DNA from 3 places in the Pseudarthrobacter lactosi genome. Region 3 is predicted to be linked to each of the others. Evidence: predicted binding sites of a transcription regulator. Region 3 holds the regulator's gene; each other region holds the start of a gene.
What was found. Region 3 encodes HrcA, which represses chaperone genes, less so after heat shock. Its sites were predicted from a motif close to TTNGCACTCGNNNNNNNCGAGTGCNAA; they were not measured.

Region 1 (2,267 bases), 730 kb from region 3:
AACGCCTCAGGATCCCAGATCCGCTTGGTACCCGACGTGGAGGTGACGCGGCGGGCGGGATCCAGCCAGACGCCGTCGACCCCTTCCAGGGGAACAGTGGTGGCGTCCGAATGCACCACGGTGGCGTTGGGGAAGGGGATGAGGTTCACGGTGGCGCAGGCGGCGGTGGTTTCGTCCATTTCCACGGCGGTGACCGTGATGTCCATCGATGCCAGTGCCAGGGAGTCCGCGGCAAGGCCGCACCCAAGGTCCGCCACATGCCGGACGCCGGCCTGCGCAAAGCGCTCGGCATGGCGAGCAGCAACAGTGAGACGCGTGGCCTGTTCCAGCCCGGCCTGCGTGAAGAGCATGCTCCGGGCGAACTCGCCGAACTTCAGCTCGGCCTTGGTCCGGAGCCGGGACTGGGTGAGGACGGCGGAGACCAGTGCGGGGGAGTGGCCGGCCTTGCGGAGGGCCGCGTTGAGCTCGAAGGCCTTGTCCTCGCGGTATGGGCCCAGGGACGCCAGGAGCTCCCAGCCTTCGCTCGTGAGCAGTGGGGCGATCTGGTCCTGCGGTGCTTGAGCCATGGGTTCAAGCCTAGTGGAGGTGGCCCGGCGCCCAGATCCGGCTAGGGTTGAAGGCATGGAAGACAGCGCAGGCACCCAGCCGTCCGGACTACCCCAAGCCAGTAACCCGGACCTGGTGAAGTTCGCCCGCCCCGCGCTGATTGCAGGATCCGCAGTGGCCGTGGTCTGCGTCGCGCTGCTCGTGATCATCTTCTTTCTGGACACGTTCAACGCCACGGTCTACTCCGTGGGCGGCAAGAACATCCAGGACGCCACGGACGAGGCAAGTGAGATCCGCGGCCTTTACGCCGGGGCGCGCGTAGGCGGCATCATCCTGCTGGTGGTCTCACTGCTGGCTGCCGTGGGCGGAGCCGTGGTGCTATACCTGCGGCGGGGCACCGTGTATGAAGGGGACAACGGGGACGAGGACGTCGATTTTGAGGACCTCACCGGCCGGTAAAGTCTGTTCGCCGGAGACATAATTCTGGCACTCGCCTTGACCGAGTGCTAACCAGTACATAGAGTCATCATTAGCACTCTCCCTAGGAGGGTGCTAACACACGAAGAGCTGCCAGCCAGGCTGCTGCCGGCACCGCGACGACGGTTTGCCAGCCACGGTGAAGCAGCTCAAATGTCCATGAATTTTTTGCTGACGTAGAAGGAGAGGTCCGAGTGTCGGTCTCTATTAAGCCTCTTGAGGATCGTATTGTTGTCCGCCCGCTCGAAGCCGAGCAGACCACGGCTTCCGGCCTGGTTATCCCGGACTCCGCACAGGAGAAGCCGCAGGAGGGTGAAGTTGTTGCAGTAGGCCCCGGCCGCTTTGAAGACGGCAACCGCGTACCTGTCGACGTAGCCGTTGGCGACGTTGTTATCTACTCCAAGTACGGTGGAACCGAAGTCAAGACCGGTGGCAACGAGTACCTCGTGCTGTCCGCCCGCGACGTCCTGGCGATCGTCGTAAAGTAACTCTTTGGATCCCCGTGCCGCTGTTCCGTCCCTGACTGAACAGCAGCGCGGGGTTCTGTCTTTGAAAGGACAAAACCATGGCAAAGCAGCTTGCGTTTAACGACGCTGCACGCCGGTCGCTTGAAGCCGGCATCGATAAGCTCGCCAACACTGTCAAGGTGACGCTCGGCCCCCGCGGCCGCAACGTCGTGCTCGACAAGAAGTGGGGCGCCCCCACGATCACCAACGACGGCGTCACCATTGCCCGCGAAATCGAGCTGGATGACCCGTACGAAAACCTTGGCGCGCAGCTGGCCAAGGAAGTGGCCACCAAGACCAACGATGTTGCCGGCGACGGCACCACCACGGCCACCGTGCTCGCCCAGGCCCTGGTCAAGGAAGGCCTGCGCAACGTTGCTGCTGGCGCCGCTCCGGGCCAGATCAAGCGCGGCATCGAGGTTTCCGTTGAAGCCGTTGCAGCCCGCCTGCTCGAGAACGCACGCCCCGTTGAAGGCACCCAGGTTGCCAGCGTGGCAGCAATTTCGGCCCAGAGCGACGAAATCGGCGAGCTCCTCGCCGAGGCATTCGGCAAGGTCGGCAAGGATGGTGTGATCACCATCGAGGAGTCCTCCACCACGCAGACCGAGCTGGTCCTCACCGAAGGCATGCAGTTCGACAAGGGCTACCTGTCCCCGTACTTCGTGACCGACTCCGAACGCCAGGAAGCCGTCCTCGAAGACGCCCTTATCCTTATCAACCAGGGCAAGATTTCCTCCG
Region 2 (2,267 bases), on a different contig from region 3:
CCGGACGCGGTAGTGCTGATCGCCAGGGACGACGCCCAGGGCGCCCTCGCAGAGCTCAACAACGCAGGGCTCTCGGGCAAGAGCATCATCCTGAGCGACGGCGCCTTCGCCCAGTACGGTTCGGGGCTGGGATCCAAAGCCCTCGACGGCGCCCGTGCCGTGGCACCGGGTCTGTTGCCGTCCGCGGACTTCCAAGCCCGTCTCGTGGCGGTCAACCCTGCACTCAAAGACCTTTCGTTCGCAGCAGAGACCTACGACGCCGTGAACCTCGCGGCCCTGGCGGCAGCGAAGGCTGACGACGACGCCGGCCGCTCCATCGCCGCCAACCTGATCGCCGTGTCCGGCGGGACAGCAGGCGGGCAGCCCGCCGCGCAGGCCTCTGGGCCGGCCACCAAACCGTGCCTGTCCTACTCCGAGTGCCTCACGGTCCTGAAAACCGGGGCGGGAATTAATTACGACGGCGAATCGGGGCCGGTTGCCTTCGACGCCAACGGTGACATCACGACGGCCAATTACATGGTGTTCACCTACGGCGCAGACAACAGGGCGGTGCTCACCGGCCGTGAGACTGCAGGCCGGGCCGCAAGCTGATCGCCGGTGGCGAACGGTCCGCTGTGACGGCGCGATGTGCGAGGTCTTTCGCTTGCACTCTCACCTAGGGAGTGCTAATTATTGAGTTAGCACTCTTACGCACCGACTGCTAAAGCAACGTCCGGTTTTCCGGCAGCGAAGCTTGGCGGCGGTCGTGGAGCGAGAGAAATACCTAGCTGGAGTGAGATCCCCAGCCGCGGCATACAGAGGCCGCCGGTGAAGGATCGTCCGTCGCGGGCACTGCAGTGAGGTTCATTCTTAACGACTGTCCCGAAAGGACTACTGCCGTTATGGCCAAGATCATTGCATTTGATGAAGAGGCACGCCGCGGTCTTGAGCGGGGCCTGAACATCCTCGCCGACGCCGTCAAGGTCACCCTCGGCCCGCGTGGACGCAACGTCGTCCTCGAAAAGAAGTGGGGCGCCCCCACGATCACCAACGATGGTGTTTCCATCGCCAAGGAGATCGAGCTGGACGACCCTTACGAAAAGATCGGCGCCGAGCTGGTCAAGGAAGTTGCCAAGAAGACGGATGACGTCGCTGGCGACGGCACCACCACGGCTACCGTGCTGGCGCAGGCCCTGGTCAAGGAAGGCCTGCGCAACGTCGCGGCCGGCGCTGACCCGCTGTCCCTCAAGCGCGGTATCGAGAAGGCCGTAGCGGCCGTCACGGTTGAGCTGCTGGCCTCCGCCAAGGAAATCGAAACCAAGGAAGAGATTGCGGCTACTGCCTCCATCTCTGCCGGTGACGACGAAATTGGCGCCCTGATCGCTGAAGCCCTCGACAAGGTGGGCAAAGAAGGCGTCATCACCGTCGAGGAGTCCAACACCTTCGGCCTGGAGCTCGAGCTCACCGAAGGCATGCGCTTCGACAAGGGTTACATCTCCGCTTACTTCGTAACCGATACTGAGCGCCAGGAAACGGTCCTTGAGGACCCGTACATCCTGATCGTGAACTCCAAGATCTCCAACGTCAAGGAACTGGTTGCTGTCCTGGAAAAGGTCATGCAGTCCAACAAGCCGCTGCTGATCATTGCCGAGGACATCGAGGGCGAGGCCCTGGCCACCCTGATCGTCAACAAGATCCGTGGCACCTTCAAGTCTGTTGCCGTCAAGGCTCCGGGCTTCGGCGACCGCCGCAAGGCCCAGCTGGCCGACATCGCTGTACTCACCGGTGGCCAGGTCATCGCCGAGGAAGTCGGACTCAAGCTGGAGACCGCCGGTCTGGAACTCCTGGGACGCGCCCGCAAGGTTGTTGTCACCAAGGATGAGACCACCATCGTTGAAGGTGCCGGCGACGCCGACCAGATCGCTGGCCGCGTTTCCCAGATCCGTGCCGAGATCGAAAACTCCGATTCGGACTACGACCGCGAGAAGCTGCAGGAACGCCTGGCCAAGCTGGCCGGCGGCGTTGCAGTCATCAAGGCCGGTGCCGCAACCGAAGTTGAGCTCAAGGAACGCAAGCACCGCATTGAGGACGCTGTCCGCAACGCGAAGGCTGCTGTTGAAGAGGGCATCGTCGCCGGCGGCGGCGTTGCACTGATCCAGGCCGGCGCCAAGGCGTTCGCGAACCTGAACCTCACAGGTGACGAAGCAACCGGTGCGAACATCGTCCGCGTTGCCATCGACGCCCCGCTGAAGCAGATCGCTTTCAACGCCGGCCTCGAGCCTGGCGTT
Region 3 (2,267 bases):
TCAATGCCGTGCAAAGGCTCGACGACGATGCCCTCTACGCGGAGATCGTCACCCCAGACCTTCTCCACCAGTTCGGCGTCGTGTTTTCCTTCTACCCAGATTCTGCTCGCCTTGGCCACCTGGGCACGCTGGCCGGCCACGCGGACCGAGCCGGACGCTGTCCGGCCTGCTACGACGGGGGCAGCCTGCCTGGGCGCAGGGGGAACGAGCCGGATGGGCTGCCCCTCCAGGAGGAACCCGAAGCCGAGCCGGAAGGATCGGGACTTGCCGCGCCGATCTTCGAGGGCCACTACATGCATGCCACCGGACTTCTCCACCCGGGTCACCGCTCCCACCCAGCCGGACTGGGCGTCTTCAAGAACCATGCCGCGTTCCACGGGAACCTCAGGAAGTTCGCTTCTGACGGGTGCGGTGATCTCCTGCGGACCCCAGTTCTGGTATTGCATGGATTGATTCCGCCTTGCCGCTAGATCCTGGCCCGGAATTTCGCCCGGAGCGGTACCAATGCTAACAACGGGGTGACTCATATTAGACTGTTAGCACTTAGGCATGTCGAGTGCTAACCCTGCAGTGACCACGGATGGAGGTGGAGTATGAGCGAGCCGCGCAAACTCGAAGTACTGCGCGCCATCGTGGAGGACTATGTGCACTCCCGCGAGCCGGTGGGTTCCAAAGCGCTCGTGGAACGCCACCACCTCGGCGTGTCCAGTGCCACCATCCGCAACGACATGGCGGCCTTGGAAGACGACGGACTGATCACGGCCCCGCACACCAGCGCCGGGCGGATCCCCACAGACAAAGGCTACCGGCTGTTTGTGGACCAGATTTCAGCGGTGAAGCCGCTTTCCCAGGCGGAACGGAGGGCAATCCAGGCGCTGCTGGAGGGCGCAGACGATCTTGACGACGTCCTGGACAGGACCGTCAGGATGCTGTCGCAGCTGACCAACCAGGTCGCCGTCGTGCAGTATCCGCATCTGAGCCGCGCTACCATCCGCCACATCGAATTCGTCCTGCTTGCGCCGCGGCAGGTCCTCGTGGTCCTCATCGCCACCACCGGCAAGGTTGAACAGCGCGTGATCGACGTCGGCCAGGACCTCGGCGACGACGCCATCGCATCGTTGCGGACACACTTCCTCAGTTCTCTCGCGGGCATCGCGCTGAGCCGCCTGACGCCGTCGCTACCGGGGGTCGTTTCGTCCGTCAGCCCTGGCCAGCGTGCGGCGGCGCAGGCTTTGGCACACGGGCTGGAAACGCTCGCCCACAACAGCCGCGAGGAACGCATGGTCATGGCCGGAACAGCGAACCTCGCCCGCTCCAATGTGGATTTTCCGCTCAGTATCGGACCGGTCCTGGAAGCCCTTGAGGAGCAGGTTGTCCTGCTGCGCCTCCTTAGCGACATGGCGCAGGATCCAAGGGGCGTGACAGTGAGTATTGGGCGTGAAAACCCCTACGACGGGCTCGCGGAAGCGTCCGTGGTGGCCACGGGCTACGGACCAGACAGCACAGCCAAGATCGGTGTGCTGGGCCCCACCCGGATGGACTATCCCACCACCATGGCCGCCGTCAGGGCAGTAGCCCGATACCTTTCAAGAATTCTGGGTCCGTAACAGCACTACGGTCCAGGCACGAAGAGCAGTGCCGGCAGCCCTGCTGCCGGCAGTACAACAAGGAAGAGATACGAACTTTGAGCAGCCACTACGACGTCCTCGGAGTCTCGCCGGAAGCCACCGGGGAAGAGATCAAGAAGGCCTACCGCAAGTTGGCCCGCACTCTTCACCCGGACGTAAACCCCGGGGACGATGCGTCGGACCGCTTCAAGGCCGTGACCCACGCCTACGAGGTACTTTCGGACCCGCAGAAGCGCCGGATCTATGACACCACCGGCAACGAAAACGGCACCGACAACGGGTCCGGCGGCGGCGGTTACTCCGGCCAGGGCTTCGCGTTCCAGGACATTTTCGACACGTTCTTCGGCGCGGGCGGCTCCTCCGGCCCTGCCTCCCGGGTCCGCCGCGGCCAGGACGCGCTGATCAGTGTCCGGATCGAACTGCGCGATGCCGTGTTCGGCGTCAACCGGAAACTCGAAGTGGACACCGCAGTCACCTGCCCCACCTGCAACGGTTCCTGCTGCCGCGAAGGCAGCCACCCTGTCCGCTGCGATATCTGCGGCGGCAGCGGCCAAGTCCAGCGCGCGGTGCGCTCCATCCTGGGCCAGGTGATGACGGCGGCCCCGTGCGGAAGCTGCGAAGGCTTCGGGACGGTCATCA

Region 1: a site for HrcA is predicted at 1,030-1,056, ahead of groES (co-chaperone GroES). Genes of this name have one in related genera too.
Region 2: a site for HrcA is predicted at 678-704, ahead of groL (chaperonin GroEL). Genes of this name have one in related genera too.

What each region holds. Positions count from the first base shown of each region.
Region 1 covers NZ_JBVAYS010000001.1:1,379,527-1,381,793, reverse strand. Annotated here, with positions in the region: gene ACZY0Q_RS06340 (class I SAM-dependent methyltransferase) at 1-566, opposite strand, end outside; gene ACZY0Q_RS06335 (hypothetical protein) at 622-1,005, shown strand; gene groES (co-chaperone GroES) at 1,218-1,511, shown strand; gene groL (chaperonin GroEL) at 1,589-2,267, shown strand, end outside.
Region 2 covers NZ_JBVAYS010000002.1:34,438-36,704, forward strand. Annotated here, with positions in the region: gene ACZY0Q_RS10085 (ABC transporter substrate-binding protein) at 1-591, shown strand, start outside; gene groL (chaperonin GroEL) at 882-2,267, shown strand, end outside.
Region 3 covers NZ_JBVAYS010000001.1:652,314-654,580, reverse strand. Annotated here, with positions in the region: gene ACZY0Q_RS02985 (DUF3097 domain-containing protein) at 1-446, opposite strand, end outside; gene hrcA (heat-inducible transcriptional repressor HrcA) at 594-1,607, shown strand; gene dnaJ (molecular chaperone DnaJ) at 1,685-2,267, shown strand, end outside.